Regions from separate parts of the Duganella kummerowiae genome, predicted to be linked through region 2. Evidence: predicted binding sites of a transcription regulator. Region 2 holds the regulator's gene; the other holds the start of a gene.
The links. Region 2 encodes NrdR, which represses ribonucleotide reductase genes. Its sites were predicted from a motif close to CACNANATNTNGTG; they were not measured.
Positions count from the first base shown of each region.

Region 1: the regulator NrdR is predicted to act here: its motif matches at 9,217-9,230, upstream of ACLB1G_RS16635 (ribonucleoside-diphosphate reductase subunit alpha).

Region 1 covers NZ_JBKFEH010000011.1:122,630-136,878, forward strand. Annotated here, with positions in the region: gene ffh (signal recognition particle protein) at 1-1,333, opposite strand, end outside; gene ACLB1G_RS16595 (ABC transporter substrate-binding protein) at 1,595-2,578, shown strand; gene ACLB1G_RS16600 (ABC transporter permease) at 2,592-3,413, shown strand; gene ACLB1G_RS16605 (ABC transporter ATP-binding protein) at 3,415-4,212, shown strand; gene ACLB1G_RS16610 (cytochrome C assembly family protein) at 4,259-5,062, shown strand; gene ACLB1G_RS16615 (PP0621 family protein) at 5,059-5,349, shown strand; gene ACLB1G_RS16620 (two-component system sensor histidine kinase NtrB) at 5,350-7,020, shown strand; gene ACLB1G_RS16625 (sigma-54-dependent transcriptional regulator) at 7,037-8,527, shown strand; gene ampD (1,6-anhydro-N-acetylmuramyl-L-alanine amidase AmpD) at 8,524-9,135, shown strand; gene ACLB1G_RS16635 (ribonucleoside-diphosphate reductase subunit alpha) at 9,415-12,345, shown strand; gene ACLB1G_RS16640 (ribonucleotide-diphosphate reductase subunit beta) at 12,410-13,522, shown strand; gene ACLB1G_RS16645 (oxidoreductase-like domain-containing protein) at 13,548-13,739, opposite strand; gene ACLB1G_RS16650 (hypothetical protein) at 13,887-14,132, shown strand.
Region 2 covers NZ_JBKFEH010000015.1:93,601-107,849, forward strand. Annotated here, with positions in the region: gene nhaR (transcriptional activator NhaR) at 1-580, shown strand, start outside; gene ACLB1G_RS20030 (cupin domain-containing protein) at 637-1,113, shown strand; gene ACLB1G_RS20035 (BPSL0067 family protein) at 1,228-1,635, shown strand; gene ACLB1G_RS20040 (STY0301 family protein) at 1,639-2,076, shown strand; tRNA gene ACLB1G_RS20045 (tRNA-Lys) at 2,146-2,221, opposite strand; tRNA gene ACLB1G_RS20050 (tRNA-Lys) at 2,250-2,325, opposite strand; gene ybgF (tol-pal system protein YbgF) at 2,384-3,139, opposite strand; gene pal (peptidoglycan-associated lipoprotein Pal) at 3,261-3,794, opposite strand; gene tolB (Tol-Pal system beta propeller repeat protein TolB) at 3,824-5,095, opposite strand; gene tolA (cell envelope integrity protein TolA) at 5,095-6,057, opposite strand; gene ACLB1G_RS20075 (ExbD/TolR family protein) at 6,073-6,510, opposite strand; gene tolQ (protein TolQ) at 6,526-7,218, opposite strand; gene ybgC (tol-pal system-associated acyl-CoA thioesterase) at 7,232-7,648, opposite strand; gene ACLB1G_RS20090 (SDR family NAD(P)-dependent oxidoreductase) at 7,912-8,658, opposite strand; ZMP/ZTP riboswitch at 8,786-8,908, shown strand; gene glyA (serine hydroxymethyltransferase) at 9,005-10,252, shown strand; gene nrdR (transcriptional regulator NrdR) at 10,325-10,792, shown strand; gene pilV (type IV pilus modification protein PilV) at 10,992-11,531, shown strand; gene ACLB1G_RS20110 (PilW family protein) at 11,528-12,475, shown strand; gene ACLB1G_RS20115 (pilus assembly protein) at 12,484-13,098, shown strand; gene ACLB1G_RS20120 (pilus assembly protein) at 13,260-14,249, shown strand, end outside.

The sequences.
Region 1 (14,249 bases), on a different contig from region 2:
GCATCATCTTCATCATGCCGCCGCCGGACAGCTTCTTCATCATGGTCTGCATCTGCTCGAACTGGTTCAGCATGCGGTTCACTTCCTGCACCTGGACCCCGGCGCCGGCCGCGATGCGGCGCTTGCGGGTGGCCTTGATCAGCTCCGGCTTGGCCCGTTCCTGCGGCGTCATGGAATCGATGATGCCGACCATGCGCCGCACCTGCTTGTCGGCCTGGTCCATGTTGGCGTTGCCGGCCGCCTGCTGGAACTGGGCCGGCAGCTTGTCGACCAGGCTGGCCATGCCGCCCATGTTCTTCATCTGGCCCAGCTGGGCCTTGAAGTCGTTCAGGTCGAACTTGCCGCCGGTCTTCATCTTGCTGGCCAGCTCGGCCGCTGCCTTGGCGTCCACGCCCTTGCGCGCTTCCTCCACCAGGGCCAGGATGTCGCCCATGCCCAGCACCCGGTTGGCCATGCGGGCCGGATCGAAGGCTTCCAGGCCGTCCAGCTTCTCGGATACGCCGGCGAACTTGATCGGCTTGCCGGTCACATGGCGCACCGACAGCGCGGCGCCGCCGCGCGAATCGCCGTCCAGCTTGGTCAGCACGATGCCGGTCAGCGGCAGCGCATCGTTGAAGGCCTTGGCCGTGTTGATGGCGTCCTGGCCCAGCATGGCGTCCACCACGAACAGGGTCTCGATGGGCTTGACGGCGCCGTGCACGGCGGCGATCTCGCGCATCATGTCCTCGTCGATGCCGAGGCGGCCGGCGGTGTCGATGATCAGCACGTCGTGGTAATGCTTCTTGGCCCAGTCCAGCGCGGCCAGCGCGATATCGACCGGCTTGTCCTGCGCGGTGGACGGGAAGAAGTCGGCCCCGACCTGCTTGGTGACCGATTGCAGCTGGGCGATCGCAGCCGGACGGTAGACGTCGGCCGACACCGTCAGCACCTTCTTCTTCTTTTCTTCCTTCAGGTATTTGGCCAGTTTGCCGACCGTGGTGGTTTTACCCACACCCTGCAAGCCGGCCATCAGGATGATGGCGGGCGGCTGCTGTGCAAAGCTGAGCTGGGTGGCTTCGGGGCCGAGGTCGGCGCCCATCAGGGCGGCCAGCTCGCGCTGCACCACGCCCACCAGGGCCTGGCCCGGCGACAGCGAGGAAATCACTTCCTCGCCCAGGGCCTTTTCCTTGACCTTGGCAATGAATTCGCGCACCGCCGGCAGGGCCACGTCGGCCTCCAGCAGCGCCATGCGCACTTCGCGCAGCATCTCGGCGGTGTTGGCTTCGGTCAAGCGCGCCTCGCCGCGCATGGTTTTGACGACCTTGGCAAGCCGTTGGGTAAGATTGTCTAGCATGATGGATTCTGTAGGAGTGATGCCGGCCCGGCCGGACTATGGCCGCCATTCTACCGCATCGCGCGCGGCAGGCGGACGGGCCACCGCCACAGGCAATGGCAGCCTGCGCGGCGCGTCCCGCAGGCCATGGAGTTGTTGTACAACAATATCAGGCCGCACGCACGGCACTAAAATTCTGTTTTCCCGCGTCAAGGTCTTGGTACTATCTGCACATAAAATCGGTACAACTATTCCATCAGTAGCACAACCGGGAGAATGTGGATGACAAAGAATCGCAATGGCAAGCTGGCCGCCCTGGCCGCCGCCGTGATGGTGCTGGCCACCGGCGCGGCCCAGGCCCAGGACGTGGTCCGGCTGGGCAACCTCAAATTCGCCCACTACGGCGCCGTCTCTTATATAAAAGAGATCGCCCCCAAGTGCGGTATCAAGGTCGAGGAGCATGTGTTTGCCAAGGGGCTGGACGTGATGCAGGCCATCATCGCCGGCGAGCTCGATGTCGGCGCCACCGCTTCCGAGGCCGCCATTTCCGGCCGCGCCGGCGGCGCGCCCATCTACGTGGTGGCCGGCTTCGCCAAGGGCGGCGCCCGCCTGGTGGGCCGCAGCGACCTCAAACTGAAATCGGTCAAGGACCTCAAGGGCAAGAAGGTGGGCGTCACGCGCGGCGGCATCCAGGAAGTGCTGCTGCTGGCCGAACTGCAGCGCAACGGCATGACCGGCTCCGACCAGCCGGGCAAGGATGTGCAGCTGGTGTTCCTGCCCTACGCCGACCTCAACCAGGCCCTGCTCGGCAAGAACATCGACGCCATGATGCAGTCCGAGCCGCAATCCTCGCAAGCCATCAACAAGGGCTTTGGCGAGGAAATCATCAAGCCCTACGACACCCCCATCGGCGAACCCATACGCACCATGGTCATGACCGAGAAGTTCTACAAGGAGCGCCGCCCGGTGGCCGAGAAATTCATGCGCTGCTTCGTCGAATCCACCAGGACCTTCATCGACAACAAGGCCGTGGCCGAGAAATACGTGCGCGAGGTGGTGTTCAAGGGCCAGATCAGCAAGGACGATTTCGATGACGCCATCGGCAATTCGCCATATTCCTACGACATCACGCCCGAGCACATCCAGACCACCACCGACGTCATGTTCAAGACCGGCGTGGGCCGCATGAGCAAGCCGCCGGCGGCCAGGGAGTGGGTCAAGACCGACCTGCTGGAGGCAGCCAAGAAAAGCCTGAACGTCAAATAGGGGAGGAGGGCGCATGGCGGCATGGAAATGGCGGGAAGCGGGCGTGGGATTGATCGTGCCCGTGATCGTGGTGGCGGCCTGGCAGGCGGTGGCCGCCCTGGGCTGGGTCAATCCGCAGGTGCTGCCCTCGCCACTGGCGGTGGTGGAAAAGTGGATCGCCTACCTGCTGCCGCTGCAGCCCTATGATCCCGCCGCCGGCAGCTGGCTGCGCTGGGCCGTCTCTGGCGAGTTGATCACGGACGCCATCGGCAGCTTGTACCGGGTGCTGGTGGGCTTTGTCATCGGCGCCGGCCTGGCCCTGCCCATCGGCTTGGCCATGGGCGCCTCGGCCCGCGTGTACGCCTGGCTCAATCCGCTGATGCAGTTGCTGCGGCCGATACCGCCAATTGCCTACATCCCCTTGTCCATCCTGTGGTTCGGCCTGGGCAATCCGCCCGCCATCTTCCTGATCGCCCTGGGCGCCTTCTTCCCGGTGCTGATGAACACCATAGCCGGGGTGCGCCAGGTGGACGGCATCTACCTGCGCGCGGCCCGCAACCTGGGCGCCTCCGGGACCACCTTGTTCCTGCGCGTGATACTGCCGGCCGCCGTGCCTTATATATTGTCGGGGGTGCGCATCGGCATAGGCACGGCCTTCATTGTCGTCATCGTGTCCGAGATGATTGCCGTGAACAACGGCCTGGGCTTCCGCATCCTGGAGGCGCGCGAATACTTCTGGTCCGACAAGATTATTGCCGGCATGATCAGCATCGGCCTGATCGGCCTGGCCATCGACGTCGGCATGAATAAATTGAACAACCACCTGCTGCGCTGGCACCGCGGCCTGGAGAATTGAGATGGCCGAACCGCATATCGCCGTCGCCGGCGTCAGCAAGGTGTTCCAGGGCGCCGGGCGCGAAGTGGTGGCGCTCAAGGACATCGACCTGGAGATCCCGCGCGGCCAGTTCACTTGTTTGCTGGGCCCCTCGGGCTGCGGCAAGTCCACCCTGCTCAACGCCGTGGCCGGCTTCGCCCCGCCGTCGTCCGGCCTCATCACGGCCGACGGCCGGCCCGTCACCGGCCCCGGTCCCGAGCGCGGCATGGTGTTCCAGGAATACGCACTGTTCCCCTGGATGACGGTGGCCGAAAACATCGCTTTCGGCCTGCAGATCAAGGGCCAGCCCAAGGCGCAAATCAGCGCCACGGTGGACCGGCTGCTGGCCATGCTGTCGCTGGGCGACTTCCGCAAGCGCTATCCCAAGGACTTGTCGGGCGGCATGCGCCAGCGCGTCGCCATCGCCCGCGTGCTGGCCCTCGATTCGCCCATCATGCTGATGGATGAACCATTTGGCGCCCTGGACGCGCTGACCCGCCGCAACCTGCAGGACGAGCTGCTGCGCATCTGGTCCGAGCTGAAAAAGACCATTTTGTTCGTCACCCACAGCATAGAGGAAGCCATTTACCTGGCCGACCGCATCATCGTCATGACCTACCGCCCCGGCACCATCAAGCGCGACCTGCTGGTGGATCTGCCGCGCCTGCGCGATCCGGCCGCGCCCGAGTTCAACGCCCTCAAGCGCGAACTGGGCCAGCTGGTGATGGAGGAGCAGCAGCGCCATCACAGCGACGAGCTGCGCATGGCGGCCGTGGATTGAGAAGCATTCGCGGCGGCTTGCGCGGATGGTGTAAACTGCCTGTCTTATGCAGACTTCCCTCTTATTCCTGGCCGTCGGACTGTACCTGGTGTGCGCCGTGCTGCCATCGCGCCGCGGCACCCTGATTTCGCTCACCACCGGCGCGGCCTGGCTGCTGCACGGCGTGGCCCTGTGGTCCGAGGTGTTGCACCCGGACGCCCTGCGTCTCGGCTTTGCCGCCATGCTGTCCTCGGCCCTGTGGGTCTCGGTCGGCGCCTACTGGGTCGAGAACCGCAACTTCGGCCTGGACGGCCTGCGCCGCATGGTCATGCCCAGCGCCGCCGTGGCGGCCGCCCTGCAGGCCAGCTTCCCCGGCAACATCATCGCCCTGAACGGCAAGTCGCCCCTGTTCGGCTGGCACATCGCCATCGCCACCCTGGCCTATAGCACCCTCACCATTGCCGCCTTCCACGCCGTGCTGATGGCGCTGCAGGAATCGCGCTTGCACACGCGCGGCGAGCGGCGCAGCTTCCTGTCCGGCGCCCTGGACCAGCTGCCGGCCCTGCTGACCATGGAGAAGCTGCTGTTCCGCATGATAGGCTTCGGCTTCGCACTGCTGACCCTGACCGTATTGTCAGGCATCGTGTTTTCGGAACAGCTGTTCGGCATCGCCCTGCGCTGGGATCACAAGTCCGTGTTCACCCTGCTGTCCTGGGTGTTGTTCGCGGCCTTGCTGGCCGGCCGGCGCTTTCGTGGCTGGCGCGGCAAGACCGCGCTCAGCTTCACGCTGGCCGGCTTTGCGACCTTGCTGCTGGCCTATGTCGGCAGCCGTTTTGTGTTTGAAGTGGTGTTACATCGGGGAGTGGCATGAGCCGTATCTTGGTCTGGCTGGCGCTGGTGGCGCTGGTGGTTTTCGCAATCCGCAGCAAGCTGCGCGGCCTGCAGCAGCGCGGCGAGCAAATGCGCCGCGAGCAGCAGGGCGGCGCCGGCGGCGCTGCCGCCGCCGAGCCGCTGCGGCAGGCGCGCCAGCGCGACCTGGCCAACACCGAGACCATGCTGTGCTGCGCCCATTGCGGCGTGTATTACCCGGCTTCGGAAAACGTACCGGCTGCCGGGCGCGATTACTGCAGCCCGGCCCACGCCCAGCTGGCCGGATAGATGTACCCGCGCCTGCCTGCGCTGTCGGCCCAGGCGCGCGCAACCCTCTGGCGCTCGCTGCACACCCTGAACGCCACCCGGGTGGTGATCGCCCTGGTATTGCTGGGCTACCTGAGCGCCGGCAGCCACGGCCCGCGCGCCGCCGGCGACCCGCTCTACCTGCAGGTGTGCGCCCTGTACCTGGCGCTGGCCATCGTCTTCGTGCTGATGGCCGTGTACCGGCGGCGCCATTTCCTGGCCCAGCTGATGGCGCAGATCGGCTGCGACCTGGCCATCATCTCGCTGCTCTACCTGGCTGGCGGCGGCATGCGCAGCGGCCTGGCCATCCTCTACCTGTTCCCGCTGGCCGGCATGGCCATCCTGGCGCCGCTGCTGCTGGCGCTGTTCTGCGCCGCCCTGGTCGCCCTGTTCATCCTGGCCGAGGGCACCTACCAATTCTTCATGCTGGACAGCCAGCCGGCCATGCTGCAGTCCGGCCTGTTCGGCGCCGCTTTCTTTGCCGCCGTGCTGGTGGTCAACCGCATGGCGGCCCGCCTGCTGCGCCAGGAAGAACTGGCCCACCGGCGCGACCTGGAAATCCATGTGCAGCAGGCCGTCAACCGGCTGGTGATGGCCAACGTCGGCGATGGCGTGCTGGTGCTGGACGAGGACGGCCGGGTCCGCGACGGCAATCCGGCCGCCCGCCAGATGCTGGGCCTGAGCGGTCCCGAGCTGCGCTTCCTCCTGTCGGCGCACGCGGCCCTGGCGCCGCTGGCCCAGGCCTATGCGGACTGGCGCGCCGACCCGGCCCGCGCCACCGCCTTCGTCACCATCAAGCCACCGGCCGGTGGGGCGCCGCGCCAGGCGGCCCATCTCACGCTCAGTTTCGCGGCGGTCGACACCGGCGGCGAGGCCGGTCGCAACGTGATCTTCCTGCGCGACGTGACCGCCATCGAACTCCAGGCGCAGCAGCTCAAGCTGGCCTCCATGGGACGGCTCACGGCCAGCATTGCCCACGAAGTGCGCAATCCGCTGTCGGCCATCGCCCACGCCACCGCGCTGTTGGAGGAAGACCTGGACAGTCCGGTGCAGCGCCGCCTGCTGAACATCGTGGGCGACAATGTCAGCCGCGTGGACCGCATGGTGGAGGACATCCTGCGCCTGTCGCGCAAGGCCCGCACCGAGCACCAGCCGCTCGCGCCGCACGCCTTCCTGGCCGAGCTGAAGGCCGAATTCGACGGCGCCCACAAGCTCGATCCCGCCATCGTCCACATCACGGCGCCGCCCGGGGCCACGGTGCGCTTCGATCCGCTGCACCTGCGCGAGGTGGTGCTCAACCTGCTCAACAACGCGCTGCGCTACGCCAGCGGCCAGCCGGCCTCGATCCGCCTGCACCTGCTGGACGGTCATGGCGGCCGCATGGAGCTGCACGTGCAGGACGACGGCCCCGGCATCCCGCCCGAGGTGCGCGCCCATTTGTTCGAACCCTTCCACACCACCTCCAGCAAGGGCACCGGCCTGGGGCTGTATCTGGCGCGCGAACTGTGTTTGAATAACGATGCCACGCTGGACTATGAATACCGCTACGGCGCCGTCGGCCCCCTACCGGGACAGGCCGCGCCCGCGCCCGCATCCAGTGGCCGCTTCGTGATCACTTTCGCCCATCCGCTGGCCTGGCCGCCGGAACGCTGACAGAAAGGGCCGCCACATGACCGCTCGCAGCATTCCCCGCATCCTCGTGGTCGATGACGAAGCCGACCTGCGCGAACTGCTGGAAATCACCCTGCTGAAAATGGGCCTGGAGGTGGACAGCGCGGCCACCCTGGCCGAGGCGCGCGTCTGGCTGGGGCGCACGGCCGCCGCCCGCAGCGAGTACGCCCTGGTGCTGACCGACATGCGCCTGCCCGACGGCCTGGGACTGGAACTGGTGCGCGAGGTGGCGGCGGCCCACAGTAACACGCCGGTGGCGGTGGTCACCGCCTTTGGCAGCACTGACAACGCCGTGGTGGCGCTCAAGGCCGGCGCCTTCGACTATCTTACCAAGCCGGTGGCGCTGGACCAGCTGCGCATCATGGTGCAGTCGGCGCTGCGGCTGAACGGCCGGGCCGCCGCGCCCGACGAGGCCGCCGCACCGCAGTCCAGCCGCCTCAAGGGCGGGTCGGCCGTGATCCAGGCGCTGCGCGCCCAGATCGCGCGGCTGGCGCGCTCCATGGCGCCCATCGCCATCCATGGCGAATCGGGCAGCGGCAAGGAACTGGCGGCGCGCGAGATCCACGCCCAGAGCGCGCGCGCCGGCAAGCCCTTCATCGCCGTCAACTGCGGCGCCATCCCGGAAGCACTGATGGAGGCCGAATTCTTCGGCTACCGCAAGGGCGCGTTTACCGGCGCGGCCGAGGAGCGCGACGGCTTTTTCCAGGCCGCCAACGGCGGCACCCTGTTGCTGGACGAGGTGGCCGACCTGCCGCTGGCCATGCAGGTCAAGCTGCTGCGCGCCATCCAGGAGCGGCGCGTGCGCAAGCTGGGCGCCACCGCCGAGGAAGCGGTCGACGTGCGCCTCATCAGCGCCACCCACAAGGACCTGGCGCGCTGCGTGGAGCAGGGCAGCTTCCGCCAGGACCTGTACTACCGCCTGAACGTGATCGAGTTGCGGCTGCCGCCGCTGCGCGAGCGGCTGGACGACCTGGAAGCGCTGACCGATGCCATCCTGGCGCGCCTGGGTACCGTCGGACAGCGGGTGGTGCTGGGACCGGGCGTGCTGGAGGCGCTGCGCGGCCATACCTTCCCCGGCAATGTGCGCGAGCTGGAAAACATCCTCGAGCGCGCCCTGGCCTTCGCCGACGATGGCGTGATCGAGGTCGGCGGCCTGGCGCTCAAGGGCGCGCGCCTGGTGCAGGCGGCGCCCGCGTTGCCGCCGCCGCAGCCAGCCGCCCATGGCGCCGTAGGCGCCGCAGGCGACGGTTCGGCGGCCGCCGGAGCGCCGGCCGCCGGACCGCCGGCCGGCGGTCCCGCTCCGGCGCTGCTCGAAGGCCTGCCCTGCAGCCTGCCCGAGTACCTGGTCCGGATCGAGCGCGACCTGATCCTGCGCGCCCTGGCCCGGACCCGGTACAACCGCACCCAGGCCGCCCAGCTGCTGGGCATCAGTTTCCGCCAGCTGCGCTACCAGATGCACAAGCTCAACATCCAGGAGCCGGACGCATGAACCATTACGAGATCGGCGCCGACGGCTGGTGCCTCCAGGCGCGCCGCTACGACAGCCCTTATTTCGATGCCCGCCCTGACCCGGCCGACATCAGCCTGCTGGTGGTGCATAACATCAGCCTGCCGGGAGGGCAGTGGGGCGGTCCGCATGTGTCTGACTTGTTCACCGGCCGCATCGACTATAATGCTCACCCCTCGTTTGCCGACCTGCGCGGGCTGAAGGTGAGCAGCCACTTCTTCATCCGCCGCGACGGCCGCGTGATCCAGTATGTTTCTGCTAACGACAGGGCCTGGCACGCGGGTCGCTCGGTATTCAGGGGACGGGAGAAATGTAATGATTTTTCCGTTGGAATCGAGCTGGAAGGCAGCGACGATACGCCGTTCGAGCCGGCTCAGTACCACGCCCTGGCCGGGCTGACGCTGGCCCTGCAGCGGCGCTATCCCTTGACGGATGTGCAAGGACACGAGCACATCGCGCCGGGCCGCAAGACCGATCCGGGGCCGTGTTTCGACTGGGTATGGTATCAACGACAATGGAGGGAAAGCGCCCGGTTAGTGGGCGCTACGGCTGAACTTGGCTTCCCTACAGGCATCCTGGAAAGTCAATAGAAAAAATTGCCGAAAACGTCAAAATTACCCTTGCACGGCCAAATCGTGCCTACTACAATCAGTGCATCAAATATGTTCTCGTACTAGATATAGTGGTTCTCATGACACCGGATCCTCAACTTCCAGCACCAGCCGGATAGCCCCGCAGGGTCCGGAAATCCCAGTTTTGCTGTGTTTTTGACCAGCCAGGTAGGCAGTGGCTGACGCTATATTTTTGTCTTTTTTTGTATCAACACACGCCGCGCAGCCATGACTGCACGCTGTTATCGGGGAGCTTAAATGCAATCTACTCAAGACATGACCATCAATCCAGCGCTGGTACCAGCAGCGACTGCGAGCACCGCCAGCAGCCCCGCCGTGGCCGCCAGCGCGCTCGGTGACTACCGCATCATCCGCCGTAACGGCGCGGTCGTCGCGTTTGAGCCGTCGAAAATCGCGGTCGCCATGACCAAGGCCTTCCTGGCCGTGAACGGCGGCCAGGGCGCGGCCTCGGCCCGCGTGCGCGAACTGGTAGAGCAACTGACCAACAGCGTGGTGTCCGCGCTGGTGCGCCGCCAGCCGTCCGGCGGCACCTTCCATATCGAAGACGTGCAGGACCAGGTCGAACTGGCCCTGATGCGCTCGGGCGAACACGACGTCGCGCGCGCCTACGTGCTGTATCGCGCCAAGCACATGGAAGAGCGCCGCCTGAAGAAGGAAGCGGCCGGCGCCTCCGCCATCGCCGAACCCCAGCTGCATGTGACCGAGGGCGGCGTGCGCCGTCCGCTGGTGATGCAGGAAGTGCGCGACCTGATCGGCGCCGCCTGCTCCGGCCTGGAAAAACACGTGGACGCCGACGCCATCCTGGCCGAAACCGTCAAGAACCTGTACGACGGCGTGCCGGTCGAGGAGCTGCACAAGTCGGCCATCCTGGCCGCCCGCGCCCTGATGGAAAAAGACCCGGCCTACTCGCAAGTGACGGCCCGCATCCTGCTGCACACCATCCGCAAGGAAGTGTTCGGCAAGGAGACCCCGCAAGCCCAGGCCGCCGCCGAATACCTCACCTACTTCCCGGCCTACGTCGCCAAGGGCATAGAAGCCGAGCTGCTGGACCCGAAACTGGCCGAGTTCGACCTGGCCAAGCTGGCCAAGGCCCTGGTGGCCGACCGCGACCTGCAATTCGGCTACATCGGCCTGCAAACCCTGTACGACCGCTACTTCCTGCACGTGCGCGATGTGCGCATCGAGATGCCGCAGGCCTTCTACATGCGCGTCGCCATGGGCCTGGCCCTGAACGAGAGCAACCGCGAAGCGCGCGCCATCGAGTTCTACAACCTGCTGTCGACCTTCGACTTCATGTCGTCCACCCCGACCCTGTTCAACTCGGGCACCCTGCGTTCGCAGCTGTCGTCCTGCTACCTGACCACCGTCTCGGACGACCTGGAAGGCATTTACGACGCCATCAAGGAAAACGCCCTGCTGGCCAAATTCGCCGGCGGCCTGGGCAACGACTGGACCCCGGTGCGCGCCCTGGGCGCCCACATCAAGGGCACCAATGGCAAATCGCAGGGCGTGGTGCCGTTCCTGAAAGTGGTCAACGATACCGCCGTGGCGGTCAACCAGGGCGGCAAGCGCAAGGGCGCGGTGTGCGCCTACCTGGAAACCTGGCACATGGACATCGAGGAATTCCTCGACCTGCGCAAGAACACCGGCGACGACCGCCGCCGCACCCACGACATGAACACGGCCAACTGGATCCCCGACCTGTTCATGAAGCGCGTGATGGAAAAGGGCGAATGGACCCTGTTCTCGCCGTCCGACTGCCCGGACCTGCACGACAAGGTCGGCAAGGCCTTTGAACAAGCCTACCTGGGCTACGAAGCCAAGGCCGCCGCTGGCGAAATCCGCGTGTTCAAGAAGATCGCGGCCCTGGACCTGTGGCGCAAGATGCTGTCCATGCTGTTTGAAACCGGCCACCCCTGGATCACCTTCAAGGACCCGTGCAACATCCGTTCGCCGCAGTCGCACGTGGGCATGGTGCACTCGTCCAACCTGTGCACCGAGATCACCCTGAACACCGGTCCGGACGAAATCGCCGTCTGCAACCTGGGTTCGGTGAACCTGCCGGCCCACATGAAAGAGGGCAAGCTGGACCACGTCAAGCTGCAGAAGACCATCCGCACCGCCATGCGCATGCTGGACAACGTGATCGACATCAACTACTACGCGGTCGAGAAAGCCCGCAACGCCAACATGCGCCACCGTCCGGTCGGCCTGGGCGTGATGGGCTTCCAGGACTGCCTGCACATGATGCGCGTGCCGTTCGCCTCGAATGAATCGGTGAAATTCGCCGACACCTCGATGGAAGCGGTGTGCTACTACGCCTATCTGGCCTCGACCGAACTGGCCGAGGAACGCGGCCACTACGCTTCCTATAAAGGTTCGCTGTGGGACCGCGGCATCCTGCCGCAGGACTCGATCGCCCTGCTGGCGGCCGAGCGCGGCGGCTACCTGGAGCAGGACACCTCGTCCTCCATGGACTGGACCCCGGTGCGCGAGCGCATCGCCAAATTCGGCATGCGCAACTCGAACTGCGTGGCGATTGCTCCGACCGCCACCATTTCCAACATCATTGGCGTGTCGGCCTGCATCGAGCCGACCTTCCAGAACCTGTACGTGAAGTCCAACCTGTCGGGCGAGTTCACCGAGATCAACGCCTACCTGGTGCGCGACCTGAAGGCGCGCGACCTGTGGGACGAGGTCATGATCGCCGACCTGAAGTACTTCGACGGCTCGCTGGCCAAGATCGACCGCATCCCGCAAGACCTGCGCGACATCTACGCCACCGCCTTCGAAGTGCCGCCGAGCTGGCTGGTGGAAGCCGCCTCGCGCCGCCAGAAGTGGATAGACCAGGCCCAGTCGCTGAACATCTACATGGCTGGCGCCTCCGGCAAGAAGCTGGACGAAACCTACAAGCTGGCCTGGCTGCGCGGCCTGAAGACCACCTACTACCTGCGCACCATCGCCGCCACCCACATGGAGAAATCCACCACCAAGACTGGCGCCCTGAACGCCGTGGCGGTGGACGGCGGGCTCTCGGCCAGCGCCCAGGCCGCCGCCCCGGCCCCGGCGCCGGTTGCCGCCGCCCCGGCCCAGCCGGAAGCGGAAGGCGCCGCCTGCTACCTGCGTCCGGGCGACGACGGTTTCGAGGAATGCGAAGCCTGCCAATAAGCTGATGTAAGCGCCCCGGACCGCGGTCCGGGGCTATACTGTATAGATAGAAGAGGAAACCGATATGTCGCTGTCCTGGGACGAAGACACCCCCGCCACCCCCGCCGCCGTCAATCAGGCGGCCCTGGCCTCGGGCGAAGCCAACGCCGAGCAGATCGCTCAGCGCGTGAACGCCGACGACAAACGCATCATCAACGGTAAGACCGACGTCAACCAGCTGGTCCCGTTCAAGTACAAATGGGCCTGGGACAAATACCTGGCCGGCTGCGCCAACCACTGGATGCCGCAGGAAGTGAACATGCAGCGCGACATCGAGCTGTGGAAGAACCCCAACGGCCTGACCGAGGACGAGCGCCGCATCGTCAAGCGCAACCTGGGCTTTTTCGTGACGGCCGACTCGCTGGCCGCCAACAACATCGTGCTGGGCACCTACCGCCACATCACGGCGCCCGAGTGCCGCCAATACCTGCTGCGCCAGGCCTTCGAGGAAGCCATCCACACCCACGCCTACCAGTACATCGTCGAATCGCTGGGCCTGGATGAGCAGGAAATCTTCAACGCCTACAACGAGATCAAGTCCATCCGCGACAAGGACCAGTTCCTGATCCCCTTCATCGACACCCTGACCGACCCGTCCTTCACCACCGGCACGGTGGAGCAGGACCAGAAGCTGCTCAAGTCGCTGATCGTGTTTGCCTGTCTGATGGAAGGCCTGTTCTTCTACGTGGGCTTCACCCAGATCCTGGCGCTGGGCCGCCAGAACAAGATGATGGGCGCGGCCGAGCAATACCAGTACATCCTGCGCGACGAGTCCATGCATTGCAACTTCGGCATCGACCTGATCAACACCATCAAGATGGAAAACCCGCTGCTGTGGACTCCGGCCTTCAAGGAAGAGATCAAGCAGCTGTTCCTGAAAGCGGTGGACCTGGAATACGCCTACGCCGAGGACACCATGCCGCGCGGCGTGCTGGGCCTGAACGCCCCCATGTTCAAGGGCTATCTGCGCTTCATCGCCAACCGCCGCGCCACCCAGATCGGCCTGGAGCAGCTGTTCGACCAGGAAGAAAACCCGTTCCCGTGGATGAGCGAGATGATAGACCTCAAGAAAGAACGCAACTTCTTCGAGACCCGCGTGATCGAATACCAGACCGGCGGCGCGCTGAGCTGGGATTAAGCTGGACTAGACCCGAAGCCCACCGTCAAACGGTGGGCTTTTTTGTTTCTGGAGGCGGCGCCTGGCGCAGCTCCCAGGCCGCCAGCGCCACGCGGTAGCGGTCCAGTTCCTCCTGGTACAGATCCTCCACGCAATAAGTACAGCCGCTCTGGCAGCAATCGCCCGGCGCGGGCGGCGTGGGTGCTTCTGGTTTCGAATCATCCATCATCAGCATCATCAGTGTCAGGTCGGGCAATGTGACAGGATTTTACCTGTGCAACGATGTAAGGGTGAATTTCGATGGTTTGTTGGCGGTCAATACGGGCATACATAAAGTGCGCTAGACTGGCCGGTAGTTTGCTCAAGTTCTTATGCGGAGGTCGATATGCGCAAGCTCGTGTTGGAAATACCGCATGGCGAACCGGCCAATTCCGAATCCATCACTCCGGTCGAAGCCAAAGTCCCCTTCGTCGCGCAGCGTGAGCCGGACGAGGCGTCCGAATCAACCTTACCCAAGTTATCCAGGGAGCAGCGAAGAGCAGCCCTGATGAAAGCGTTCGGCATCTTGAAAGGTTTACCGGACGCCCCTCAGGACGGACTGGCCTTTCAACTGGAAATGCGAGCCGAATGACTGCGGCCTTGTTCGATACGAACATCATCATCGACTACCTTGATGGCCGTGATGAGGCTTTGAATGAGCTTGGTCACTATGAAGACCCAGCAATCAGCCTGGTGACCTAGATCGAGG
Region 2 (14,249 bases):
GGTGGCGTGCCGCCTGGTGGCGCCGGCGCTGTCGCTGGCGGAACCCACCCGGCTGATCTGCCGCGAGGGCAGGCTGGCCGCGCTGCTGGCCGACCTGGCGGTGCACAAGCTGGACCTGATCATTGCCGACCGTCCCATGCCCAGCCACCTGAGCGTGCGGGGCTATAGCCACCTGCTGGGCGAGAGCGAACTGGGCGTGTTTGCCGCCACCACGCTGGCCGCGCGCCTGCGTGGCGATTTTCCCGCATGCCTGGACAACATGCCCTTGCTGTTGCCGGGCGAGGACTTCGCCGTGTACGCACGGCTGATGCAGTGGCTGCACCAGCACGTGGCGCGCATGCATGTGGTCGGCGAGTTTGACGACAGCGCCATGATCAAGGCATTTGGGCAATCCGGCGCCGGCGTGTTCTTCGCCCCGGCTGCCATCGCCGCCGCCATCTGCGCGCAATATGGCGTGGTGATGGTCGGCGCTATCCCCGCGCTGCGCGAACAGGTGTATGCCATCACCACCGAGCGCCGCATCAGCCATCCGGCCACGCAGGCGATACGGCAGGCGGCGCGGGAGACGCTGGTGGTCTGATATGATCGGCGCAGCGCAGCACCGTTCCGTCCGCCATCCTACCGGGAGACCAGTCCATGCCAGTCATTCGAGCCTCGCAGAGGCAGATCGAAACCGTCGCTACCTCGCAGCCCGGCGTGGAGAATCGGGAGGAATGGATCAGCGAGCCAGGCGGGCTGTCCGATGTCGGGGCGTTTATCCATGTGCTGGCGCCGGGAACGCGCTCGTCCATCAAGCACTGGCATCTGGCGGAGGACGAGCTGGTCTACGTCATCGAAGGCGAGATCACGGTCATCGAAGGGGAGGAGGAGCACCTGCTGGGTCCGGGCGACGCCGTGGCTTTTCCGAAAGGCAGGCCGGTGGGGCATTACCTCTGGAACAATCGCGGCTCCGTGGCGCGTTGCCTGGTGGTGGGCACCCGTGCCCCGGTTGACCGCATCACCTATCCGGACCACGACAGGATCATGCACAGGGACCGGTCGCTGCCGGATGACTTGTGGAGCGATGGGGCAGGTAACGAGGCGGATAGTCCGTATAAGGATTGGATGCCTTGAGCAGGATGTTGTAGCGCGGTGCAGGCTTGCCGGCCACTTCGACTGAGGGATGTCAATGCGTCAAGTGCCGCTCCAGTAAAAATGGTTATCCCGATAAACTTATCAGGAGCCATCATGGAGTACAGATATATTGGTAATCTCGCCGCACTGGAAAATTCGAATCCGGTTGGCGACGGCGAATGTGTCAGGGTGGCGCAGCACTATGCGAAGGCGCCATTGACCAGTTTTTGGCGGCCTGGGGAACGGGTACTCGATGCTGCGAAAGTTTGGCCTGGCACCGCGATAGCCACGTTTGCAGGGCCTCGTGCACGCTACAAGAACGCTCACGGCAACCATGCGGCGCTGTTTATATCTGCGGGGCCGCGGGATGCCGACGGCAAGCCGCGATACATCGTGGTGATGGACCAGTGGAGAGGGCGCAACGTCAAATCGAGGACGATCCAGCGCTATACTCCCGCGCGCGCCAAGGCGCTGAACATTCTGGATTGTGATAATGCAGAAAGCTTCTACATCATCCGGTGACACATGAAGACTCCTCAAATCGTTTTGGTTTTGTCAGCAATATCCTGGGCGCCTGATAAATCAGTCGCTGCCGAACAGATGCCGCAATGTCCGGCGCAGATCGATGGTAAATTGATCCGGGTGCTTCCTGTTCAGAGCGGGTGGAAAGGAATAGCCGCTACACGGCTCCGGCTGGAGCGGGCAACCGTGGTGCTTGGTCCGCCAGATGTGGAGGCCCGCGCTGAATTACGTGGCAATGAAAAGCGCCTTGGCAAGCATGCCGATCAAGTTACGTATGACGGACTAGGGGCACAGCAGGAGAAGTGGCTGGTTTGTGCTTATGGAAGGGGAGGGGATATTGAGCAGGCTGTCCGCTTACCTCAATCGGTAAATCGTTGCGTGATCAATACCGCTTCGAACACTCCAGGCGGTACAAACCAAGTGACGGTAGCTTGTTACTAGAATAAGGGGCGCAAGGCCTTGAAACAAAAAAGCCCACGAACCGGGTTCGTGGGCTTCCTTGATAATTCTTGGTAGGCCGTGCGGGATTCGAACCTGCGACCAACGGATTAAAAGTCCGCTGCTCTACCAGCTGAGCTAACGACCCTCAGGTATGACACCTGGGAACTTTCGGATGGTAGGCCGTGCGGGATTCGAACCTGCGACCAACGGATTAAAAGTCCGCTGCTCTACCAGCTGAGCTAACGACCCCCGAAAGAAGCGAGATTATAGGGGGTTTCCATGCTTCCTGTCAAACCCCCGCCGCGCATTACTTGGCGCCCAGGCGTTCCTTGGCGGTTGCTGCCGCGCTGGAGTCCGGGTAGGTCTTGATCAGCTCCTGCAGCGTCTTCTTGGCGGCCTTGTCTTTGAGTTCGGTCTGGCAGGCGGCGATGTTGAGCATGGCGTCCGGCGCCTTGGGGCTGTCCGGATAGGCCTTGACCACCACCTGCTGGGCCGCGATGGCGCTCTTGCAGTCGCGCTGCAGGTAATAGGCGCTGCCCAGGTTGTACTGGGCCCCGGCCGCGTAGCCGGATTCCGGATACTGGCGCACGAACTCGCCCAGCGCCACGGCGGCAGTTTTGTAGTCGCCGGCCTTGAACAGCAGCATGGCGGCGTCGTACGATTTCTGCTCGGCCGGATCGACCTGCGCGGACTTGCCGTCGATGGTCACCTGGCGCGGCTCCAGCTTGCGCAGACGGGTGTCCAGGTCCACGTAGAAGTCCTTCTGGCGCTTCTGGGCGTTGGAGATGTCATTGGCCAGCACTTCGATCTGGCCGCGCAGCTTGGCGATTTCCTGCAGGGTCAGCTCGTTCTGCGACACCAGGTCCAGCGCGGCCGATTTGTCGGCCTTGGTGTCCAGCCTGGACTTCACATCGGCGTCCAGCGCGTTCACCTTGGCGCGCAGCTCGAGGATGGCCTTGCGCGCTTCGTCGTCGTCGAACACGCCGGCGCCGGCGTGCAGGGGCAGGGCGGCCGCCATGGCCAGGAACAGGGCGGACAGGCCGGACGGGGAAAATTTCTTCATGTCGGACGCTTTCAGTTCTAATCGGACAGTGCAAAAGGAAACGGGGCGGTGCGCGGCCCACACGCCGCGTACCGCCCCGTATTATGCCTGTGGCCAGGCAAATCGGTAATGCCGTTGACGATTACTTGTAGACGATGTCAGCACGGCGGTTTTGTGCCCATGCTTCTTCGTTGGAGCCGGTGGCTTTCGGTTTTTCCTTGCCCAGCGAAACGGCTTCGATCTGCGAATCCGACACGCCCAGGGTGGTCATGGCCTTGCGCACGGCTTCGGCGCGTTTCTGGCCCAGGGCCAGGTTGTACTCGGCGCCGCCGCGTTCGTCGGTGTTACCTTGGATCAGGATCGAACGGTTCTTGTTCTTGACCAGGTAGGCCGAGTGATTTTCCACCACCGGCTTGCCGTCGGCACGCACCACGTAGCTGTCGAAGTCGAAGTACACACTGCGGTTGGCCAGCACGCCCTTGGGATCGTCCAGCGGGTCGATGGACTTGGTTTCCACCGGCGCCACGGCGCGGGTGTTATCGGCCATTGGCGGCGGCGGGGTGACGGGTTTTTCAACCACGGGCACCGGTGCCGGTTCCTTGACCGGGGTGCTGGAGCAAGCTGCCAGGATGGCAGCAGAAGTAATGGCCAAGGCCAGGCTGCTGAGTTTGCGCATTTGTGTTTCTCCTAGTTTATGTAGCGGATTTACTGCATGAAAGGACCCCAGGCGGGCTCCTTGATGTTACCGGCCTGCATGGACAAGCGTTGCTTGACACGGCCATCGACCGACACCACCACCAGCGACTTGCGGCCGCCGGCCTGGGTCGCATACAGGATGTACTTGCCGTTCGGCGCGAAGCTTGGCGACAAGTCGTCGGTGCTGTCGGACAGGCGCTGCTCCTGGCCAGAGACCAGGTCCAACACGTACAGCTGGTAATTTCCATCGCGCCGCGAGATGTAGGCCAGGTTTTTGCCGTCTGGCGAGATACGCGGGCTGATGTTGTAGCTACCGTTGAAGGTGACGCGCTTGGCTTCGCTGCCGTCCACGTTCATCCGGTAAATCTGGGGCCCGCCGCTGCGGTCGCTCACGAAGTAGATGCTCTGGCCGTCGGCCGAGAATTGCGGTTCGGTGTCCGTGCCGGAGCTGTTGGACACGCGGCGCAGGCCGCTGCCGTCCGGGTTCACGGTGTAGATCTGGGTATGGCCATCCTTGGACAGGGCCACGGCCAGCTTGTTGCCGCCAGGCGCCCAGGCCGGAGCTGAATTGTTGCCCTTTTCGTTGGCGATCACGGCGCGCGCGCGGGTGACCAGGTTCTGCACGTAGACCACCGGCTTCTTCTGCTCGAACGAGACGTAGGCCACCTTGGTGCCGTCCGGCGACCACGAGGGCGAGATGATGGGTTCGTTCGAGCGCAGCGCCATCTGGATGCCGTCGCCATCAGCGTCGGCCACGTCCAGGCGGTAGCTGCGGCCTTCCTGGCTGACATAGGTGATGCGGGTCGAGAAGATGCCGGGGATGCCGGTCAGCTTCTGGTACACGTCGTCGGCGATCTTGTGTGCGGTCAGGCGGGTGCTTTGCGCGGTCGGCTCGAAACCCAGCTTGGACAGTTCGGCGGCCTTGACCGTGTCGAGCAGCTTGTACTGCACCTTGTAGCGGCCGTCGGCCATGGATTGCACGCTGCCGACCACCAGGGCGTCGGCGCCCTTGGCCTTCCAGCTGCCGTAGTCGATATTGTTGAGGTCATTCACCACGCCGGCATCGATGATCTTGAACATGCCGCTGCGTTCCAGGTCGGCGCGGATAACGGACGAAATCTGCTGCTGTGACTGGCCCTCGTCGGCAAAGGCGGCGATGGCGACCGGAATCTGGTTGCTGCCGACGCCGGAAATCTCCACCCGCAGCTGGGCGTAAGCGCTGCCGGCGGTGGCGGCGATGGCCAGGCCGGCGTAGATCAGATAGTGGTTCAGTTTCTTCATCAATGTAAGTCCTTCATATTGAAATCCGCGATAATTTCGCGCTCTACCGTACCATCTTTCTTCTTGGGCAGCGGTGACGATTTGGTAATCGCATTTTCGATCGCGCTGTCATACGCGGCCGACCCGCTGCCTTTTTTCTTGCGGATGCCTATCACTTCGCCGGTGGGCAGCTGGGTGATGATGAAGGTGGCGCTCAGCGTATCGTCGGTGGTGCTGTAGACCAGGTTGCCCTTGATCTTGGCGCGTATCGCCGCTTCATAGCTGGGGTCGCCCTTGGGCCCGGTGGATTTCGCCGCCGTGCCCGTGGTGCCGGCGCCCACCGCGCCGGTGATACGTTTCATTTCCTCGGCGCGCACGGCGTCGAGCTTGGCCTGGGCCGCTTTCTCGGCCTTGGCTTTCTTCTCGGCGGCCAGCTTCTTCTCCTTGTCCGCCTTGTCTTTTTCCGCTTTCTCTTTTTCCTTCTCGGCCAGCTCGCGCGCTTCCTTCTCTTCGCGGGCTTTCTGCTCGGCGGCCTTCTTCTCTGCCGCTTTCTTCGCTTCCAGCTTGGCCTGCTTTTCCTCGGCTTCCTGCTTCAGCTTGGCTTCACGCGCGGCTTCCTGCTTTTCCTTCTCCGCCTTGAGCTTGGCCTTCTGGCGCTCCAGGGCGATGTCCGGCGCCTTGGGTGCTGGAGGCGTTTCCACTGGCGGCGCCACCGGTGGCGGCGGCGCTTTCTGCGCCGGCGCGGGTTCCGGTTCGGGTTCAGGCTCGGGCGCCGGTTCGGGCTTGGGCGCGGGAGCGGCTTGCTGCACCTGCATATCCACGAAGTCGACTTCGACCGCCACCGGCTTACTGTTCTGCCAGCTGATGCCTATCCACAGGAACAGCAGCAGCCCCAGGTGCATGGAACCGGCCAGTGCGAGCGAGCGCCAGCCGTCGTGTTGCCGTGGGACCTTGTACGGGCCGCTGGCGGGAGCGGGATTCATGCTTTGCGCCATGTCTTACTTGGTGGCCAGGCCCACGCGGCTGATGCCCATCTTCTTCGATTCCGAAATCAGCTGGATCACGTCGTCGTACTTGCTTTCCTTGTCGCCGGCGATGATGACAGGATACTCGGGATGGTCATTATGCAGCACACGCAACTTTCTCAGCAGCGCGTCGCGGTTTGGGGCCGTTTCCGGCGCTTCGCGTTCCTTGCCTTGCAGGCCGATCGAGAGCGCGCCGTTGGGCTTGATCACGACCTGGATGTAGTCCTCGGGCGGCTTGGTGGATTTCTCGGCGTTGGGCAGGTTGATCTCGCTCGGATTGTTGGCCGAGGGCATGACCATGAAGATAATCAGCAGCACCAGCATCACGTCGATGTAAGGCACGACGTTGATCTCGGATTTGAGCTTGCGGCCGCGGCCGCCGCGCATGCTGCTGGAGAAAGAGGATGCCATGATCTCGCCGCCTTCTTAGCGCGATTGACGCTGCAGGATGTTGGAGAATTCTTCGACAAAACTCTCGAAGCGGATGGCCAGGCGGTCGATATCGTGCGAGTAGCGGTTGTAGGCGACCACGGCCGGAATGGCCGCGAACAGGCCGATGGCGGTGGCGATCAGGGCCTCGGCAATACCGGGCGCGACGGCGGCCAGGGTGGCTTGCTGCACGTTGGCCAGGCCGCGGAAGGCGTTCATGATGCCCCACACGGTGCCCAGCAGGCCAATGTAGGGCGACACCGAACCGACCGAGGCCAGGTAGGCCAGGTGCGATTCCAGCGCATCCATCTCGCGCTGGTAGGCGGCGCGCATGGCGCGGCGGGCGCCGTCCAGCACCGCGCCCGGGTCGAGCGAGTCGCGGCTGGCGGCCAGCGCCGCCTTGCCCTTGATGAATTCGCCCATGCCGGCCTCGAAGATGCGCGCCAGCGGACCGCTGTTGGCGCGATCCTTGCCGGCGTTCTGGTGCAGGGCGTGCAGGTTGCCGCCGGCCCAGAAGGTTTTTTCAAATTCGATGGTCTGGCGGCGCGCGGCGCGCAGTGCGAACAGCTTGCGGAAAATATAGGTCCAGCTGGTGAGGGAAATCAGGAACAGCATCGCCATGATCAGCTGCACGATCAGGTGGGCGTTCGTGATGAGAGAGATAAAAGAAAGGTCTTGGGTGACGTTCATTGGATTAGCTATCTTATTGTTGGAGCTGGAGGCCGCGCATCTGCGCCGCCACAGTATCCGGAATGGCGCGCGGACGCAGCGCGCCATCGACGCAGCCTACTTTAACCTTGGCGGAATTGAGCAATTGTTCGCCGCACCACGCTTGCTGGACAAACATCACCGATGCGCGGCCCAGTTTCTCGATACCAAGTGTTAATTTTAGTTCATCATCCAGTTTGGCGGGCGCATGATAGTCGGCCTGGACGTTCTTGACCACGAACATGGCGTCGTGTTGCTGCAGCAGGGCGTGCTGGTTCACGCCGATGGCGCGCAGCCATTCGGTGCGGGCGCGCTCAAAGAATTTCAGATAGTTTGCGTAATAGACGATACCGCCGGCGTCGGTGTCCTCGTAGTAGACCCGTACATTCCAGATGAACTCTGCTGCAGACATGATATTATTTTTATGCTACTAATGAGGTTGAGCAACATTTTACGACGTTTTGCCAAACGTTGCGCAAAATTGCTTCGGCAGCAGTAAAGCGGTTTCTGTTTCCTTTGCCAAGGATTGTAACAACCGCTTACGAATTGTTGCTGGCGTGTAAAGGGCGGCGCCACATTGGCGGACCGCCGTGCAGGCGGGACTCCATGCTGGCTTGGTTGGCACGCTCAGCATGGGCTCCCGCTGTCGCGGCGGTCCGCCGATGCGGAGCGACCTTAGGGGTTGCGTTTTATTACTAGCGGACCGTAGCCCTGGCACGTCGGCATCATTTCCAGGCGGTTGATATTGATGTGGGGCGGCAGGGTGGCGATCCACAGGGCGGTGTTGGCGATATCCTCGGCCGTCAGCGGCACGGTGCCCTCGTAGACCTTGGCGGCGGCGTCGTCGTCGCGCAGGCGCACGTTGGAAAATTCGGTGCCGCCGCACAGGCCGGGCGCCAGGTTGGTGGCGCGCACCCCGGTGCCCACCAGGTCCGCGCGCAGGTTGAGCGTGAACTGTTCCACAAAGGCCTTGGTCGCGCCGTACACATTGCCGCCGGGGTAGGGCGTCTCGCCGGCCACCGAGCCCAGGTTGATGATGGTGCCCGTGTTGCGCGCCACCATGCCGGGCAGCACGGCGTGGGTCACGGCCACCAGGCCCGCGCAGTTGGTGGCGATCATGGTATTCCAGTCGGCCAGCGAAGAGGTGTGGGCCGGGGTGACGCCCAGGGCCAGGCCGGCGTTGTTGACCAGCACGTCGATGTCTTGCCATTCGGCCGGCAGGGCGGCCAAGGCGGCGGGAATGCTTTCCTGCTGCGTCACGTCCAGCTCCAGCGGATAGGCGGCCTCGCCCAATTCGGCAGCCAGGGCTTGCAGGCGGTCGAGGCGGCGGGCGCTCAGCAATACCTTGTGGCCGGCCTGGACGAAGGCGCGCGCCATGGCGGCGCCGAAGCCGGCGCTGGCGCCGGTGATGAAGACGATCATGGAATGTCCTGATGTAAGTGGAAAGATGGTGAAAATTGTAGCCGAAATATCGCCATGTCCCAGCTTGCCGGTTTGTCAAGCACTTCCTTGCTCTAATTTGGCACTTAAATTACAATTTGGTTTCCATTACGTCTCACGTAACTGGCGAAAAGCTGGCAAAGCGCCCCAATCTGGTGCGGAGCGGCCGGCGAAAGGTGGGCATCCACCGGGGAACGTGAGATTTCAACAGCCGTTCGCCTGGGCAGCCATCGATGGAATCGTACGAAGAGGCTGCCTTTTTGCGTCCCGGCTTCCCTCATTCGATCCACTGCCAGTAGCAAGTTACTCATTCGATTGGAGTTTTTTCATGTTCGCAAAAGATCACACCCTCGCCAGCGTCGATGCGGAGCTGTTTGCCGCCATCCAGCAGGAAAATACCCGCCAGCACGACCACATCGAGCTGATCGCCTCGGAGAACTACACCTCGCCGGCCGTCATGGAAGCCCAGGGCTCGCAGCTGACCAACAAGTACGCCGAAGGCTATCCGGGCAAGCGCTACTACGGCGGCTGCGAATACGTGGACGTGGTGGAGCAGCTGGCCATCGACCGTGTGAAAAAACTGTTCGGCGCCGAAGCCGCCAACGTGCAGCCCAACTCCGGCTCGCAAGCCAACCAGGGTGTGTTCTTCGCCGTGCTGAAACCGGGCGACACCATCATGGGCATGTCGCTGGCCGAAGGCGGCCACCTGACCCACGGCATGCCGCTGAACATGTCCGGCAAATGGTTCAACGTCGTGTCCTACGGCCTGACCGCCGAGGAAGACATCGACTACGCCGCCATGGAAGCGCTGGCCAAGGAGCACAAGCCCAAGCTGATCATCGCCGGCGCGTCGGCCTTCTCAAAGAAAATCGATTTCGAGCGCTTCGCCGCCGTGGCCAAGGCCGTGGGCGCCTATTTCATGGTCGACATGGCCCACTACGCCGGCCTGATCGCCGCCGGCCTGTACCCGAACCCGGTGCCGCACGCCGACTTCGTCACCTCGACCACCCACAAATCCCTGCGCGGCCCACGCGGCGGCATCATCCTGATGAAGGCCGAGCATGAGAAGGCCATCAACTCGGCCATCTTCCCCGGCATCCAGGGCGGCCCGCTGATGCACGTCATCGCCGGCAAGGCCGTGGCCTTCCAGGAAGCGCTGCAGCCGGCGTTCAAGCAATACCAGCAGCAGGTGGTGAAAAACGCCGACGTGCTGGCCAAGACCCTGATCAAGCGCGGCCTGCGCATCGTGTCGGGCGGCACCGAATCGCACGTGATGCTGGTGGACCTGCGTCCCAAGAACCTGACCGGCAAGGAAGCCGAGGCCATTCTCGGCAGCGCCCACATCACCTGCAACAAGAACGGCATCCCCAACGATCCGCAAAAGCCGTTCGTGACCTCGGGCATCCGCCTGGGTTCGCCGGCCATGACCACCCGCGGCTTCAAGGAAGCGGAAGCCGAGCAAGTGGGCAACCTGATTGCCGACGTGCTGGACAACCCGCATGACGCCGCCACCATCGAGCGCGTGAAAGCCGCTGTGAAGGTGCTGGCTGACACCTTCCCTGTGTACGCCAAGTAATCGTCCTACCTGTTGGGCGCCGGCTGTTCCGGCGCCCATGTTTCACCCTAAGTAGCAAAGGCTGCCGCCGCCATGAAATGTCCGTTTTGCCAGCATGATGACACCCAGGTGCTCGATACGCGCGTATCGGACGAGGGCGCCATACGCCGCCGCCGCCGCTGCGTGCAATGCGATAAACGGTTCACCACCTATGAGCGGGTGGAGCTGGCCATGCCCATCGTGGTCAAGAAGAATGGCAGCCGCACCGAGTATGCGGCGGCCAAGCTGCGCGGCAGCCTGATGCTGGCGCTGCGCAAGCGTCCGGTGGCGGCCGCCTCCATCGACCAGGCCATCCAGAGCATCGAGGAAAAGCTGCTGACCAGCGGCCAGCGGGAAGTCGATTCCGGCTACATCGGCGAACTGGTGATGCAGGAGCTCAAGCGCCTGGACAATATCGCCTACATCCGCTTCGCTTCCGTCTACAAGAACTTCGAGGACCTGGCCGAGTTCCAGGACGCCATCGCCGAAGTGGGCCAGGAGCGCAAGCCGCGCAAGGCTTGATCGCGTCAATACGGCCATGCGCCGTTGCGGCGCCGCGCCCTGCAGACACTGGCATCGCCGCCCCGGCCTTGGCCACCTTCCGTTTGTAACACCTGCGCCCAGATCCCTCTCATACCCCCGCTGCGCTTGAGCCAGGTCATGCCTGGCGCTCGGGCCGCTGCTAAGGTCTGGTACATGACGTCATCCGTGGAGGTGTGCCGTGTATGCAGGCAGGCAAGGCGGTTTCACCATGCTGGAAGTGCTGGTCGCCGTATTCGTGCTGGCGCTGGGCGTCATGGGCGGTGCGGCCATGCAGCTGGCGGCGCAGCGTTCGCGCCACGAGTCCGGCCTGCAATCGCAGGCGGCGTATCTGGCCGGGGCGCTAGCCGAGCGCATGCGCGCCAATCCGGCGGCCTCCTACCTGGGCTTCGATTACGACGCCAGTGCTGAACCCTTTCCCTCTCCTCCTGCACAGCTTTGCCATGGCGGCGCCTGTTCGCCCGATGCGCTGGCTGCGTTCGATTTGTATGAACTGAAACTGCTGGTGCGCGAACGCCTGCCCGGCGGCCGCGCGCTGGTGTGCCGCGACAGCGCCATCATCGGTGGACGGACCTTGACCTGGGCTTGCAGCGGCGGGGCCGGCGCGCCCGCCGTCATCAAGCTGGGCTGGCGTGCCAGGCGGCCCGACGGCGCCGACGATGCCATGGCGGATGGCGGCGCCCGGCCCGCAGTGGCGCTCATGCTGGGGATGTCGTCATGAAGCGCGAGCGCGGCTGGACCATCGCCGAATTCACCATCGCCAGCCTGCTGGGACTGCTGCTGATGCTGCTGGCCAGCGGCTTGCTGCTGGCCGCCAACGGCAACTACCGGCATCACAGCGAGACCGCGCTGCTGGACGATGGCGGCCGCTATGCCATGCAAGCCATCGCGCAGGCGCTGCGGCAGGCGGGCCATGTCAACTGGGACAGCGCCAGCGCGCCGGCGGAGGCCGACCCGGGGGACGAGCCCTACATCATGGGGCTGGATGCGCGCAGCCTCTCCAAGGCCGCCGACGGTATCGACCAACCGTTGCCGGATGTGGCCAACGGCAGCGACGTGCTGGCCGTACGCTATGCCGGTTCCGGCAGCGGCAGCAATGGCGACGGTTCCACACTCGACTGCGCCGGCTTCGGCGTGGCCGCGGCTGCATCGGCCGGGGAGCGCGGCTGGAGCATTTTCTATGTCGCGCTGGACAGCCAGGGCGTGGCCGAACTGCGCTGCAAATACCGGGGCGATACCGGCTGGGGCGCGGACGCCGTCGTGCGCGGCGTGGACAGCTTCCAGGTGCTGTACGGCGTCGATACCGATGCCGTGGCCGATGGCGTGCCGAATGCCTACCTGACTGCCAGCGCGGTGCGGGCGCTGGATGCGGCCATCGCCCCATCCGGCGCCACGGCGGCCGAACAGCAGCGTGACCGCAACCGGCGCAGCTGGTGGCGCCGCGTTGCCAGCGTGCGCGTGGCCCTGCTGCTGCATGGCGACATCGCCAGCCATCCGGACGGCGCGCCCGCCCAATACGACTTGTTCGGCAAGGCCTATTCAGACGCGCACGCAGGCGACGACGAGGGCGTGCGCGTGGCGGATGTGCGCCTGCCGGAAGCGATGCGCCATCGCGCGCGTAAGGTGGTCAGCACCACGGTTGCGCTGCGCAACCGCGGCGGGTGAGGGCGGGCATGCGCGGCCAGCGCGGCGCGACCTTGTTGATGGCCCTGCTCATGCTGGTGGCCGTGATGCTGGTCGGCGCCTCGGCGGCGCTGTTGTCGTTGCAGGGCGAGCAGGCCGCACGCGCAGAGCGTGACCGGCAGGTTGCATTTCAAGCAGCGGAGGATGCCTTGGCGGATGCGGAACATGATATCGCAGGGGATGGGCGGCTGGATGCCCGCGCGGCTGCCTTCAGCGCGGATGCAGCCTTGCCTGCAGCCTGCGGCAAGGATGGCGGTAGCGCGGGTGGCGGCGTAGCGGATGCCGCCAGTCGTGGCGTCCTGGCGCGCGCCGAGAGTGGGGAGCCGCCCCACTGGCAGGCCGTGGACCTGGGCGGCGGCGATGATGGCGGCGCCTGCACCGCCGAACATGGCGCATATACCGGGGCGGCCATGCCGACCGGCCAGGGCGTGTTGCCGTTCAGGCGCCCGCGCTACCTGGTTGAACGCGTGCCTTGCCACCTGCCCGGCGAGGACGCCAGCGCCGTGGCCCAGCCGCGCTACTGCTACCGCGTCTCCGCGATCGGCTTTGGACCGCGCCCGGAGGCGGAAGTGGTGCTGCAATCCGTCTACCGCAAGCCGGAGTAGGAGCCCATGTGCCAGACCAGCCAGCCATCCAGTTTGCAGAAGCGCCGCCCGCAGCCGAGTGTCCGGCGGCCTCCACGCACACGGCGCCGCTTGATGCCGCCGAGCCGCGTTCAGCTGCCTGGTCCCCAGCAGCGCTTGCCGCGAGATTCTTCATGCCGCCCATGACCGCTATCGCATGCCTTTCTGCCGCCGGGGGGCGCTTCAAGGCGATGTTGCTGGCGCGGCCGGCCGCTGCTGCCGGCATCAGGACGGCCTTGTTGGCGCTGGCGGCGTTGCCCTCGTATGCGGCGCCGCCTGTGCTGGCGCTGGCCAGCGAGCCGCTGACGGTGTCGTGCCGCGTGCCGGGATCGGTGGCTGCCGATGTGGTGCGTGGTGCGGCGCTGCTGGTGGCGGGCGAGGTGTTCCAGGCCAGCTATGACATGCGCGACTGGAGCGGCGGGTTCGAGCGCTATGCCTTGTCGGCCAACGGCATCAGCCGCTGGGATGCGGGCGCCATCCTGACTGGCGGGGCAGGGCAAACGCCGCATCCGGCTGCAGCGGCGCGCAATATCCAGAGCGCCATCGTGCAGGCCGACGGCAGCCTGGCGGCGATTCCATTCACCTGGGAGACGCTATCGGCGCAGCAGCAAGCCTTGCTGGACCTCGCGCCATCGGCTGCGCGCGCCAAGCCGGACGGCCTGGGTTCCCGGCGCCTGGCCTGGCTGCGCGGCGAACGTGGCGACGAAGGCACGCTGTTCCGCCGCCGCACCAGCGTGCTGGGCGACGCCGTCAATGGCACGCCGGTGCAGGTGGCAAGTGCCACGGGCGCCGGACGTGGCGCCGATTACGCGGCCTTTCATGCCCGCGCCGCCACGCGCCGTCCCATGCTCTACCTGGGCGCCAACGACGGCATGCTGCACGGCTTCGACACCCGCGACGGCAGCGAAATCTACGCCTACGTCCCCGATGCGCTGATCGCGGCGCTGAACCAGCTCACCGCGCCGGACTATGTGCACCGCGCCTACGTCGACGGCCCGGCCTTTGCCGGCGAGGCATTGGTGGACGGCGGCTGGCGCAGCATGCTGCTGTCGGCCATGGGCGCGGGCGCGCAAGGACTGTTCGCGCTGGACGTCACCGACCCCGAACGGATCGCCCCGCGCTGGGAATTCACC